2 linked regions of the Sporichthya brevicatena genome follow. The protein of the gene in region 2 interacts with the protein of the main gene of each other region in a pairwise test. Links are inferred from orthologs where the notes say so. Each region holds a gene or a part of one and is shown on either strand. Other genes may lie near its edges.

The links.
Region 1: the proteins of ABD401_RS15245 (region 2) and ndk interact in binary tests that used the Escherichia coli proteins (3 or more experiments, as listed by UniProt). The link is inferred for Sporichthya brevicatena from one-to-one orthologs.

Annotation. Positions count from the first base shown.
Region 1 is NZ_BAAAHE010000046.1:3,945-10,263, reverse strand. What follows is about bases 3,407-6,319. They hold ndk (nucleoside-diphosphate kinase), read right to left. Parts: upstream 5,111-6,319; coding sequence 4,703-5,110; downstream 3,407-4,702. Other genes in these bases: ABD401_RS21495 (bifunctional folylpolyglutamate synthase/dihydrofolate synthase), read right to left, coding at 5,541-6,319; ABD401_RS21500 (DUF4233 domain-containing protein), read right to left, coding at 5,161-5,544; ABD401_RS21510 (rod shape-determining protein), read right to left, coding at 3,407-4,266. Outside these bases: mrdA (penicillin-binding protein 2), read right to left, coding at 1-1,819; rod shape-determining protein MreD, read right to left, coding at 1,816-2,370; rod shape-determining protein MreC, read right to left, coding at 2,367-3,218; more of ABD401_RS21510, read right to left, coding at 3,232-3,406. UniProt on the Escherichia coli protein: Major role in the synthesis of nucleoside triphosphates other than ATP. The ATP gamma phosphate is transferred to the NDP beta phosphate via a ping-pong mechanism, using a phosphorylated active-site intermediate.
Region 2 is NZ_BAAAHE010000025.1:18,862-25,210, forward strand. The notes cover bases 1,243-4,185. They hold ABD401_RS15245 (uracil-DNA glycosylase), read right to left. Parts: upstream 3,095-4,185; coding sequence 2,390-3,094; downstream 1,243-2,389. Other genes in these bases: ABD401_RS15235 (SDR family NAD(P)-dependent oxidoreductase), read right to left, coding at 1,243-1,686; soxR (redox-sensitive transcriptional activator SoxR), read left to right, coding at 1,762-2,229; lepA (translation elongation factor 4), read left to right, coding at 3,187-4,185. In the rest of the region: ABD401_RS15230 (S-adenosylmethionine:tRNA ribosyltransferase-isomerase), read right to left, coding at 1-985; more of ABD401_RS15235, read right to left, coding at 982-1,242; more of lepA, read left to right, coding at 4,186-5,040; ABD401_RS15255 (MFS transporter), read left to right, coding at 5,194-6,349. UniProt on the Escherichia coli protein: Excises uracil residues from the DNA which can arise as a result of misincorporation of dUMP residues by DNA polymerase or due to deamination of cytosine.

The sequences.
Region 1 (6,319 bases), on a different replicon or contig from region 2:
CGGCGGCGGTGCCGTTGCGGGCGGTGCCCTCCAGCGCCGCGAGCAGGTACTTGAGGACCTTGGGCGCGACGTCGACCTTGCCGTCGGAGACCGGGGAGAAGGTGCGGACGACGTCCCCGTCCGGCGTGAGCTCGGCCTGGGCGACGCGGGGTCGCCACAGCGTCCCGCCGTTCGCGATCGCGGCGTACACGCGCGCCATCTGCAGCGGCGTCGTCATCGTGTCGCCCTGGCCGATCGAGAAGTTCACGGCGTCGCCGGCCCGCCACTTGGCGCCGTCGATGCAGTTCTCCCGGTCGAGCTGGTGCAGGAAGGCGGCGCGGGCGGCGTCGTCGCCGTAGACGGCGGCGCGGTCGGTGTTCGCGGCCTCGGCCCGCCCGCACGTCGCCTCGCGGGTCTGTTCCCAGTACGACTGCTTGAACTCGCGCGAGGCGATCCGGCCGCCGATCTCACCGGGCAGGTCGATACCCGTCGGGCGACCGAGGCCGAAGATCTCCGCCATCCGCTGCATCGGGTCGGCCGGGTCGGCGACGGGCTTCTCCCCGCCGTCGCGCAGCCACATCTCGTGCGCGATCTTGTAGAAGACGGTGTCGCAGGAGACCTCGAGCGCGCGCGCCAGCGTGATGTATCCGTGCGCCTGCGACTCGTAGTTCTTGAACGTCTGGTTCCCGACCGTGTACGAGCTCGGGCACGGATAGGTCTTGTTGAGGTCGTAGCCGGCCTTCGCCGCGGCGGCGGTGGAGATCACCTTGAACAGCGAGCCGGGCGGGTCCGCCGCGGCGTAGGGCCGCGCGAGCAACGGGGTGCCGGCCTTGTCCGAGACGAGCCGCGCGTAGGTCTTCGCGTCGATGCCGCCGACCCAGTCGGACAGGTTGAACGTCGGCGCGCCCGCCATCGCGACGACGGCGCCGTTGGTCGAGTCGAGGACGACGATCGCGCCGGAGTCCGCCGCGTACTTCCGGCCGCGGTAGTCCGGCACCGTCCGGGCCCGCTCGATGCCCTCGGCCAGCGCACGCTCGGCGATCGCCTGGACCTTGGCGTCGATCGAGGTGAGCAGGTTGTTGCCCGGCCGCGGTGCCGCCGCCTCGACGGTGCTCAGGACGTGGCCGAGGTGATCCACCGTCACGCGGGTGACGCCAGGCGCCCCACGCAGCAGGGAGTCGTACTGCTTCTCCAGGCCGGCACGCCCGACGAGGTTGGCGGCGCCGAGCCGCGGGTCGCGCAGTCCCGCCTCCTTCTGGGCGGCGACGTCCTTCTCGTCAGCCGGCTGCAGGTACCCGAGGACGTGGGCGAGGTTGGCCTTGCCCTCCTGCGGATAGTTGCGGACGCTCACCGAGATCGCCTCGACGCCGGGGAACCGCTCGCGGAACTCGAGGACCTGCATCGCGACCCGGGAGTCGACGTCGACGGCGACCGGCACGGGCTGGTAGGGCGAGCCGTTCCAGCAGGGCGCGGTCACGCCGGGCCCGCAGGGGCGGATCTGCGCGCGCAGGTCGTCGGCGCTGGTGCCGAGGACGCGACCGAGACGGGCGAGCACCGCCCCGCCCCGGTCCGGCTGCCGCGAGAGCGCCGTGCGGTCGACGGTGATCTGGAGCTGGGTGCGGTTCTGGACCAGCGGACGGCCGGCATCGTCGAGGATCAGCCCACGCGGTGCGGGCGTCACGACCTCGCGGATGGTGTTGGCGTCGGCCGCCGCGGCGTACGCGTCGGAGTCGACCGACTGCAAGTACGCCAGCCGGCCCGCGAGCAGGACCATCAGCGAGAGCCCGATCCCCTGCAGCACACGGACGCGGCGCCCGGTGCGCGCCACGCCCTCGCTCACCGGACCCCCAGCGGCACCCGGGCCAGCGGCATCTCGGCCGGGATCGGCGCCGGCCGGCGACGCCGGGACAGCGGCAGGACGACCACCGCGAGCAGGAGGGTCGAGAGCGCGACCGACGGCAGCGTCGCGAGCGCGTGCAGCACCCCGGCGCGCGGGTCACCGAGCAACTGGCCGACGAGCGTGAACAGCAGGGGCGCGAGCGCGGCGGCGACTCCCCCGACGGCGATGCTGAGCAGCGTCGACTCGGCGACGTCCGCGGCGAGGAATCCGACGACCGCGCCGAGCAGACAGAGCACGAACGCCCACTGCCCCACCGGGTGGTCGGCGGGCGGGAGCAGGTCGAGCACCAGTCCGACGCCGAAGCCGGCGACGCCACCGGCCCGCGGTCCGCCGCGCAGCGCCACCGCCAGCACGGCCAACGCGGCCAGTTGCGGCTGCCCCGCGCCGGGCCACTCGAGCCGCGCGATCAGCGAGACCTGGGTCAGGGCGACGAGCAGACCGAGCAGACCGAGGCCGGTCAGCCGGAGCGCTCGCGCCGTCGCCGGGCTCACCGCTTCTCCTGAGGGGCAGTCGGCTGAGGGACGGTCACGATGCCGACCACGTCGAGCGCGGAGAGCTCGGCGTACGGGCGGACGAACGCCACCGGGGCCGGGCCGCCAGCACCCTGGATGTCGACGATCTCGCCGATCGGGATGCCGGCCGGGTAGGGCGCCCCACCGGGCGAGCCGAACGTCCGGACGTCCTGGCCGACCGCGAGGCGGGCGTTGGGGTTGAAGAGCCGAAGCCGCAGCAGGTCGCCGCCGGTGCCGTCGAGCGAACCGATCTGACCGGTGTCGGTCACCCGGACCCCGACCGTGACGATCGGGTCCGCGAGCAGGAGCACGGTGGAGGTCTTCTCGGTGACGGACAGGACCCGGCCGGCCAGGCCGGACGCGTTGAGCACCGCGGAGTCCACGACCACGCCGTGCGTGCTGCCGCGGTCGATCACGACCGTCCAGGAGTAGCCGTCGATCGCGTTCAGGGCGATGACGTGACCCGTCGTCAGGTTCGTTCCGGTCGCCGCGGCGATGTCGGCGAGCGCCTCGGACCGGTCGGCGTAGGTCCCCCGGGCGAGCGCGTCGCGGAGCTGGGCCTGGAGGGCGACGTTCTGCGCCGAGAGCTCCTCGATGCGCCGCGCGTCGGCGTTCGCCCCACCGAAAGCGCCCGCCACCCGGACGACGGGGTCGGTCACGGTCGTGGCGGCAGCCTGCAGCGGGCTCAGCACCGTCGCGGCGGCGCTGCGCACGGGATGCAGCGGCGACGACCCGTCTCCCGCCTGCGCGTCGATGCTGGCGAGGGCGAATGCCCCCACCAGCAGCGCGCCGAGCGTGACACGCGTCGCCGCGGTGTCGCGGACCATGAGCGACCTCGCGTCAGAAGCGGTGCTGGTACGGGTTGTGCGGTGCCATCACGGCCTGCAGCGCCTCGAACTCGTCCACACACTTGCCGGCGCCGAGCGCGACGCAGTCCAGCGGGTCGGACGCGATGACGACCGGCATCCCGGTCTCGTCCGACAGTCGCTGGTCCAGACCCCGCAGGAGCGCACCGCCGCCGGTGAGCATGATTCCCCGCTCCATGATGTCGGCGGCGAGCTCGGGCGGGCACGAGTCGAGCGTGTTGCGGACGGCGTCGATGATCGCCTGCACGGGCTCGGCGATCGCGTCGCGGACGTCCTCCGAGGAGACGACGATCGTCTTCGGCAGCCCGGTCACGAGGTCACGCCCACGGATCTCGGCGACCTCGGGGTTCGCCAGCGGCACGGCCGCGGCGAGCGTCATCTTGATCTCCTCGGCCGACCGCTCCCCGAGCATCAGCGAGTAGACCTTCTTGACGTGGTTGATGATCGCCTCGTCGAACTCGTCACCGGCGGTGCGGATCGACTGGGCGTTCACGATGCCGCCGAGGGAGATGATCGCGACCTCGGTCGTGCCGCCGCCGATGTCGACGACCATGCTGCCGGTCGCCTCGGCCACCGGGAGCCCGGCGCCGATCGCGGCCGCCATCGGCTCCTCGACGATGTGGACCTGGCGGGCACCGGCCTGGCTGGCGGCCTCGATGACCGCGCGGCGCTCGACGCCGGTGATGCCCGAGGGCACGCACACGACGACGCGCGGTTTCGCGAAGTAGCGCCGGCGGTGCACCTTCTGGATGAAGTAGCGGAGCATCCGCTCGGTGATCTCGAAGTCCGCGATGACGCCGTCGCGCAGCGGCCGGACGGCGACGACGTGCGCCGGGGTGCGGCCGATCATCTGCTTGGCCTCGGAGCCGACGGCGACGACCGCGCCCGTCATCGTGTTGATCGCGACGACGGACGGCTCGTTGAGCACGATGCCGCGGCCGCGGACGTAGACGAGCGTGTTCGCGGTGCCGAGGTCGACGCCGATGTCGCGGCCGACGAACTTGCTCATCGGCGAGGCCAGGGAGAACCCGCCGAGCGGGTTCCGCGCCGGGGTGGCCGGCCGGGGAGCCGGGACCTTCGCCTCCGGGGCGTCGTCGATGACGATCGTGCGTTCCGGGGCCAGTCCCGTCCCGGTGGGCGGTGTCTCGAGTGTGGTCATCAGACGAGCCTCCGGGGCGAGAGTGACGGGTGTGACAGGTGTGAAGCTATACCCCGTGTGAGGCGACGATAGCCATGCTCCGGTCAAGATCACGGCAGCGACGCGCGACGGCGCGGCGCTTCACAGCCACCCTTTCGGCGGCTGCCCGTTATGGCCCGGTTCGCCCCCCGCTTCCGGGCCCCATCCGGCCCGTCACCTGCGGGAACACCGGGCCGGGCCGGGGCACAAAAAAAGACCGGCCGCTCGTCGGACGAGCGGCCGGTCGGACAGTGCTGTGAGCGGGACCTCAGAGCTCCGGGAACCAGAGCGCGATCTCGCGGGCGGCGGACTCGGGGCTGTCCGAGGCGTGGATCAGGTTCTCCTGGTTGGACAGGGAGAAGTCGCCGCGGACGGTGCCGGGGGCGGCCTTGCGGCCGTCGGTCGCGCCGACGATGCCGCGGACGACGGTGATCGCCTCGTCGCCGGAGAGGATCAGGGCGACCAGCGGGCCGGAGGTGATGAACTCGCGGAGCTCGGGGTACCAGCCCTTCTCGACGTGCTCGGCGTAGTGCTGGTCGGCGAGCTGCTTGTCGACGGTCTGGAGCTTCATCGCCTCGATCGTGAAGCCCTTGGCCTCGAAGCGGGACAGGATCTGGCCCACCAGGCCGCGGCGCACGCCGTCCGGCTTGACGAGGACGAGGGTCTTCTCGGACACGCGGAACTCCTAGGCAAATGCGATTCGACAGTGCGCGGAACGCGGCGAGCCTATCCGCCGCCGCCCGGGTAGCCCTCGGCGACCATCCGCCCGATCCGGAGGGCGGCGATCCACAGCCCCCCGAAGATCAGGCCGAGGATCACCATCGCGGGGACGATCACCGCGGTGAGGAGCACGAGGACCTGCACGGCCCAACCGACCGGGATCCCGGCCGGCGACCGCAGCAGCCCGGTCGCGAGGACACACCCGAGCGCGAGCCCGCCCCCGACCGCGAGCGCAGCGCCCGAGGAGACGTCGTCGGACATCCGCGAGGCCACCAGCGCCCCGAAGAAGACGACCAGGCCCTCGAAGATCAGCACCACCGAGCACAGCCGGCGGGTCATCTTGATCCGCGAGGCCTCGGTCAGGCCGCGAGGCTCGTACTCGCCGCTCACGGCTGAGCCCTGGACCGCGCGCCCTGCGACGGAGTGCCCTTGAGCAGCTGCCGCGCCGCCCCGGCGAGCACCACCGACCCGGTGACGAGCACGCCGAGGCCCCCGAGGTCGTCCGCGCCGTCCTCGGCGAGGGCCACGGCGGCCTCGATCGCGTCGTCGAGCCGCGGGACGACCTCGACCCGGTCCTCGCCGAAGATCTCGACGGCCTGGGCCGCGAGCGCGTCGGCGTCCATGGACCGCGGGCCGGGGACCGTCGTGATGACGACCTCGGCCAGCACGGGTTCGAACGCGGCGAGGATCCCGCGGGCATCCTTGTCGGACAGGACGCCGAGGACGCCGATCAGCCGGGTGAAGCCGAAGTCGGTGCCGACCGCGGCGGCGGTCGCCTCCGCGCCGTGCGGGTTGTGCGCCGCGTCGAGGACGATCGTCGGCGAGCGGCGGACGACCTCCAGCCGTCCCGGCGAGCGGACGTCGGCGAAGCCGGTCCGCAGGACGTCGACGTCGAGCTCCCCGCGGCCCCCACCGAGGAACGCCTCGACGGCGGCGAGCGCGCAGGCCGCGTTGTGCGCCTGGTGCTCGCCGATCAGCGGCAGGAACAGCTCCTCGTACAGACCGCCGAGACCCTGGATCGCCAGCACCTGCCCGCCGACCGCGCCGAGTCGCCCGCGCAGCCCGAACTCCAGCCCCTCGCGCGCGACGGTGGCCTCGACCTCGGCCGCGCGGCGCAGCACGATCTCTGCGACCTCGACCGGCTGCTGGGCGAGGACGGCGAAGG
Region 2 (6,349 bases):
ACGCGGTGGCGACGAGGTCCGGGCCGACGACCGCCTCCAGCAGGAGCAGGTGGCTCGCTTCCGGGGCGTGGAGGCCGGAAATCAGCCCGCCCACCACCCGCGCCGGACGGTCCGGGCCGAGGACGAGGTCGGTCCAGCCCGCGGCCGGCTCGACGAGCCCGTCGGCGTCGGACGCCGACTCGAGGGCCCGGACGACCGTCGTCCCCACCGCGACGACCCGGCGACCGGCGCAGCGCGCGCTGTTCACCAGCCGCGCGGTGTCGGGCGGGACCGCGAACCGCTCGGGCAGCGGTGGTTCGCCCGCCTCCTGGCTGGACACGCCCGCGTGGAGCACGACCGGGGCGACGGTGACGCCGCGCGCCATCAGCCGGACCAGCAGCTCCGGGGTGAAGGGCCGCCCCGCGCTCGCCATCTCGGCACTGCCGGGCCGGTCGGCGTAGACGGTCTGGTGCTCGTCGAGCCGGAACCGCGCGGAGTGGTGCGCGTACCGGATCGGCCGGCCGTGCCGGGCGAGGTGGTCGAGCAGGGCGACCGGCGTCTCCGGGACCGCCCGCCACAATCGGCTCGACGCGGCCGGTTCCGGATAGGGCGCGACCAGGCGCAGGCGCAGCCGACCCTTGACCTCGACCCGTTCCCCGGCGGCGCCGTCCCACTGCGGACCGGCGCGGTCGGGGCGGCGGAGCTCGACGACCCAGCTTCCGTCGGGCAGTTCGGCCGAGACGTGCACGACGGTCGGCCGGCGGTCTTCGCGCCGACCCTCCAGCGCGGCGGGCACCGTCGCCGAGGTGTTCACGACGAGCAGGTCGCCGGGGGAGAGGTGCGCCGGGAGGTCGGAGAACCGGCGGTGCGCGACCGTCTCCGGCGTCGCGACCAGCAGACGGACCCCGTCGCGGGTCAGGCCGCGACGCTCCGGCGGCATCGCCGCCTCCCGCTCCGGGCCGAGCTCGAATGCGATCGCGGGCGCGGGCAGCGTCCGGAATCTCATCGGGTCGCCCCGACCGGGCGCAGGGCCTCCGCGGTGTAGCGCCCGCTGGGCAGGTCGTCCTCGACGAGGCGGAGCAGCGCCGGGACGACGGACTCGGGCGCCGGCCGCCCGGCCGGGTCCTCGCCCGCGGCGGCCGCGAGCTCGGTGCCCATGTCGCCGGGGTCGAAGACGTACGTCCGCACCGCGGGGTGCTCGACGGCGAGGACGGCGCTGAGCAGGTCGAGGGCCGCCTTCGACGCCCCGTACCCGCCCCACCCGGGGTAGGCCTCGACGGCGGCGTCGGAGGAGACGTTGACAATCCGGCCGCGTCCTCGTTCGAGGGCGGGGAGCAGCAGCTGCACCAGCCGCAGTGGCGCGACGGTGTTGACCGCGAAGACCTGCTCCAGGTCCGCGAGCGGGTACGTGGCCAGCGGGGGCAGCGGCACGGCGCCGAGGACGCTCGCGTTGTTCACCAGCAGGTCGACGCGCGGCCCCGCGGCCTCGACCAGCGCGGCGCGGTGGAACGGGTCGGCCACGTCACCGGCGATCGCCGTCACCCGCGTCGGGTCGGGGAGCCCGGCGACCGCGGCGGCGAGGACGTCGGGGTCCCGGCCGTCGACGACCACGTGCCAGCCGCGGGAGACGAGCTCTCGGGTCAGGGCCAGGCCCAACCCGCGCGAGCCGCCGGTGACCACGGCCCGGGGTGTCTGCAGTGCGCTCATCGTGTGCTCCTTCTGCCTCATCGGGGTACGGTGAGCAGACTGCAAGTTGAAGTGAACTTGAAGTCAAGGAGCGCGATGAAACCCGCGGAGGAACTGCTCACGATCGGGGAGGTCGCCGAGCGTGCGGGCTTCGCGACGTCGGCGATCCGCTTCTACGACAAGGAAGGTCTCGTCGTTGCGGTGCGCACGTCGGGCAACCAGCGCCGCTACCCCCGCAGCGCGTTGCGGCGCCTGGCGTTCATCCGCGCCGCGCAGAACGTCGGCGTCCCGCTCGCGGAGATCCGCGAGGCCCTCGCCGAACTGCCGGACACCCGGACCCCGACGAAGGCCGACTGGGCCCGCCTGTCCCGGCACTGGCGCGCCCGCCTCGACGCGCAGATCGAGGGCCTGACCGCGCTGCGCGACAACCTCGACTCCTGCATCGGCTGCGGGTGCCTGTCGCTCCAGCGGTGCGCGCTTTACAACCCCGGCGACGTCGCCGGCACCCGCGGCCCCGGCGCCCAGCGGCTCCCGAAGGTGATCCGCGAGCCCCACCACTCCTGAGCTCAACACCCTGGTCACGCCCCGGCGCCCCCGCCGCCGGACCCCCGGCCTGTGGAAAAGAAAGGGTGACACCCCTTACTGCGGAGTAAGGGGTGTCACCCCTGGCCGACATCTATGTCGCCCCGCCAGAAGGGGTGTCACCCCTCGTGGGACGAGGGGGTCAGGGGAGGCGCCAGTCCACGGGTGGGGCGCCGAGGTCGGCGAGGAGGGTGTTGGCCCGGCTGAACGGGCGGGAGCCGAAGAACCCGCGGTCGGCGGACATCGGGCTCGGGTGGGCCGACGCGATCGTCGGGGTGTCGCCGAGCATCGGGCGCAGGGTCTGGGCGTCGCGGCCCCAGAGGATCGCAACCAGGGGGCGGTCCCGGGCGACGAGGGCGCGGATCGCCTGCTCGGTCACCTGCTCCCACCCCTGGCCGCGGTGGGACGCGGGGGCGCCGGGCGCGACGGTGAGGACCCGGTTCAGCAGCAGGACGCCCTGATCGCTCCAGGGGCTCAGGTCGCCGTTGCTCGGCGGCGGGAGGCCGAGGTCGGAGCAGTACTCGCGGTAGATGTTCATCAGCGAGCGGGGAAGCGGGCGCGTCTCGGGGGAGACGGAGAACGAGAGCCCGACCGCGTGGCCCGGGGTCGGATAGGGGTCCTGCCCGACGATCAGCACGCGGACCTCGTCGAACGGCCGGGTGAACGCCCGCAGCACGTTCGTCCCGGCCGGCAGGTACTGCCGCCCGGCGGCGATCTCGGCGCGGAGGAACTCGCCCATTCCGGCAATGACGTCGGTCACCGGTTCCAGGGCCCGGGCCCACCCGGGCTCGACGATCTCGCTCAGTGGGCGGCCGGTGCGTGCGGTGGGTGCCGTGGGTGCCGTCACCCGCCCGAGGTTAGTGGGATGATTGGCGGAGTCGACCGCGCGCTCGCCGACGAGTCGCGCCCGCCCCTCGCAGAACTGGAACGGACTTCAGCGTGCCCCCGACCTCCCCCCGGCCGGACCGGACCGACCCGGCGCTGATCCGCAACTTCTGCATCATCGCTCACATCGACCACGGCAAGTCGACCCTCGCGGACCGGATGCTGCAGCTCACCGGCGTCGTCGACGACCGGACCATGCGCGCCCAGTACCTCGACCGCATGGACATCGAGCGCGAGCGCGGCATCACCATCAAGAGCCAGGCGGTCCGCCTCCCCTGGACGGGGCTGGACGGCCAGGTCTACGTCCTGAACCTGATCGACACCCCGGGCCACGTCGACTTCACCTACGAGGTCTCGCGCAGCCTCGCGGCGTGCGAGGGTGCGGTGCTGCTCGTCGACGCCGCGCAGGGCATCGAGGCCCAGACGCTGGCGAACCTGTACCTGGCGCTGGAGAACGACCTTCAGATCATCCCGGTCCTGAACAAGATCGACCTGCCGGCGGCGCAGCCGGAGAAGTACGCCGCCGAGCTCGCGCACATCATCGGCTGCGAGCCCGACGACGTCCTCAAGGTCAGCGGCAAGACCGGCGAGGGCGTGACGGACCTGCTGCACGAGATCGTGGCCCAGGTCCCGCCGCCCGTCGGTGACCCGGACGCCCCGGCGCGGGCGCTGATCTTCGACTCGGTCTACGACACCTACCGCGGCGTCGTGACTTACGTCCGCGTCATCGACGGTCACCTGAGCAAGCGCGAGAAGATCCTCATGCTCTCGACGAAGGCGACCCACGAGCTGCTCGAGATCGGCGTCATCTCCCCGGAACCGATCCCGGCCGCCGGCCTCGGCGTGGGCGAGGTGGGTTACCTCATCACCGGGGTGAAGGACGTCCGGCAGTCCAAGGTCGGCGACACCGTCACCGACGCGCTCAAGCCGACGACGCAGGCCCTCGGTGGGTACCGCGACCCGAAGCCGATGGTCTTCTCCGGGCTGTACCCGATCGACGGCTCGGACTTCCCGGAGCTGCGCGAGGCGCTCGACAAGCTGCGGCTCAACGACGCCTCGCTGGTCTACGAGCCCGAGTCCTCCGCCGCGCTGGGCTTCGGCTTCCGCTGCGGCTTCCTCGGCCTGCTGCACCTCGAGATCATCCGGGAGCGCCTCGAGCGCGAGGCCGGCCTGGACCTGATCTCCACCGCCCCCAACGTCGTGTACCGGGTGGTGAAGGAGGACGGCAAGGAGTTCGTCGTCACCAACCCGAGCGAGTTCCCCGACGGCAAGATCCGGGAGATCTACGAGCCGATCGTCCGCGCGACGGTGCTCGCCCCCAGCGAGTTCGTCGGCGCGATCATGGAGCTCTGCCAGCAGCGCCGGGGGACGCTCGGCGGGATGGACTACCTCTCCGAGGACCGCGTCGAGCTGCGCTACACGCTCCCGCTCGCCGAGATCGTCTTCGACTTCTTCGACGCGCTGAAGTCCCGCACCCGCGGCTACGCGAGCCTGGACTACGAGATCAACGGCGAGCAGACGGCCGACCTGGTGAAGGTCGACATCCTGCTCCAGGGCGAGCCCGTCGACGCCTTCTCCGCGATCGTGCACCGGGACAAGGCACCGGACTACGCGACGCGGATGACCAAGAAGCTGAGGGAACTGATCCCGCGTCAGCAGTTCGAGGTCCCCATCCAGGCCTCGATCGGCTCCCGCATCATCGCGCGCGAGAACATCCGCGCGATCCGCAAGGACGTCCTCGCGAAGTGCTACGGCGGTGACATCACCCGTAAGCGCAAGCTGCTCGAGAAGCAGAAGGAGGGCAAGAAGCGGATGAAGATGGTGGGCCGGGTCGAGGTCCCCCAGGAAGCCTTCATCGCGGCGCTCTCCACCGACGAGGCCGGCGACAAGCGGGGCGAGAAGAAGTAGCCCGAAAAAACTCGGGCGACGACACGCCGCCTTCGCGGAAATAATCCCCCGCCGGGGGAGTTCCTACCGGAACTTGGGCTGCCCGAGTACGGAGCCGTACTGTTCGGCTCCTAGGGTGGCCCCCTGCCGTACGAAACATCCAGGGGAGCACGCATGGCGGTTGTCGCCTCCACGCCGGCCGACGCCGGGGCGCCACAGTCACCGGAGGCGGGGGAGTCCGCCGCCGGCGACTCGCAGCGGGCGGCCGCGGCCGCCCGTCGCCGCTGGCTCGGCCTGCTGGTCATCACCGGCTGCCAGCTGCTGATCGTCCTCGACGGCACGGTCGTCAACGTCGCGCTGCCCGCGATGAGCGACGACCTCAAGCTGTCCGAGGCCGACCGGCAGTGGATCATCACGTCCTACGCCCTGGCCTTCGGTGGCCTGCTCATGCTGGGCGGCCGGATCGCCGACTACCTCGGGCTCCGGCGGACGTTCCTGATCGGCATCATCGGCTTCGGCGTCGCCTCGGCGCTCGCCGGCTTCGCCCCCAACTTCGAGCTCATGCTCACCGCCCGCGCGCTGCAGGGTGTGTTCGGCGCGCTGATGGCCCCGGCCGGCCTCGCGCTGCTCGCGAACACCTTCACCGACCCCATGGAACGCATCAAGGCGTTCTCGCTGTTCGGCACCGTGGCCGGTGCCGGGTCGGCGGCGGGCCTGGTCGTGGGCGGTGTCCTCACCGAGGCGGTCAGCTGGCGCGCGACCATGCTGATCAACGTCCCGGTCGTGCTCATCCTGATCTGGGGCACGCTCGCGTTCCTCGACGAGTTCAAGGCCGAGTTCGCCGGTCGTCTCGACTGGATCGGCGCTGTGCTCGCCACCGCCGGTCTGGTCAGCCTCGTGTACGGCTTCTCCGAGGCCGAGCGCTCCGGCTGGACCGAGCCGTTCACCCTCTGGCTGTTCGGCATCGGCGGCTCGCTGCTGATCGTCTTCATCGTCAGTCAGCGGATGATCGCCAACCCGCTGCTGCCGCTGCGGGTGCTCGCCGACCGCAACCGGGCGGGCGCGAACCTCGCCGTGATGCTGACGGTCATCGGCCTGTTCGGCGTGTTCTTCTTCATGAGCTTCTACTTCCAGGAGGTCCTGGGGTACTCGGCCCTGAAGACCGGTCTGGCCTTCCTCCCGGTGACGCTGTGCATCGTCGCGTCCTCGGAGTTCCTGACCCGCTACTCGCACCGCTACCCGCCGCGTGCCCTGATGGCCGGCGGTCTGATCGGCACGGCGATCGCGCTGGGGCTGTTCACCCGGCTCGACGCCGAGAGCAGCTACCTGC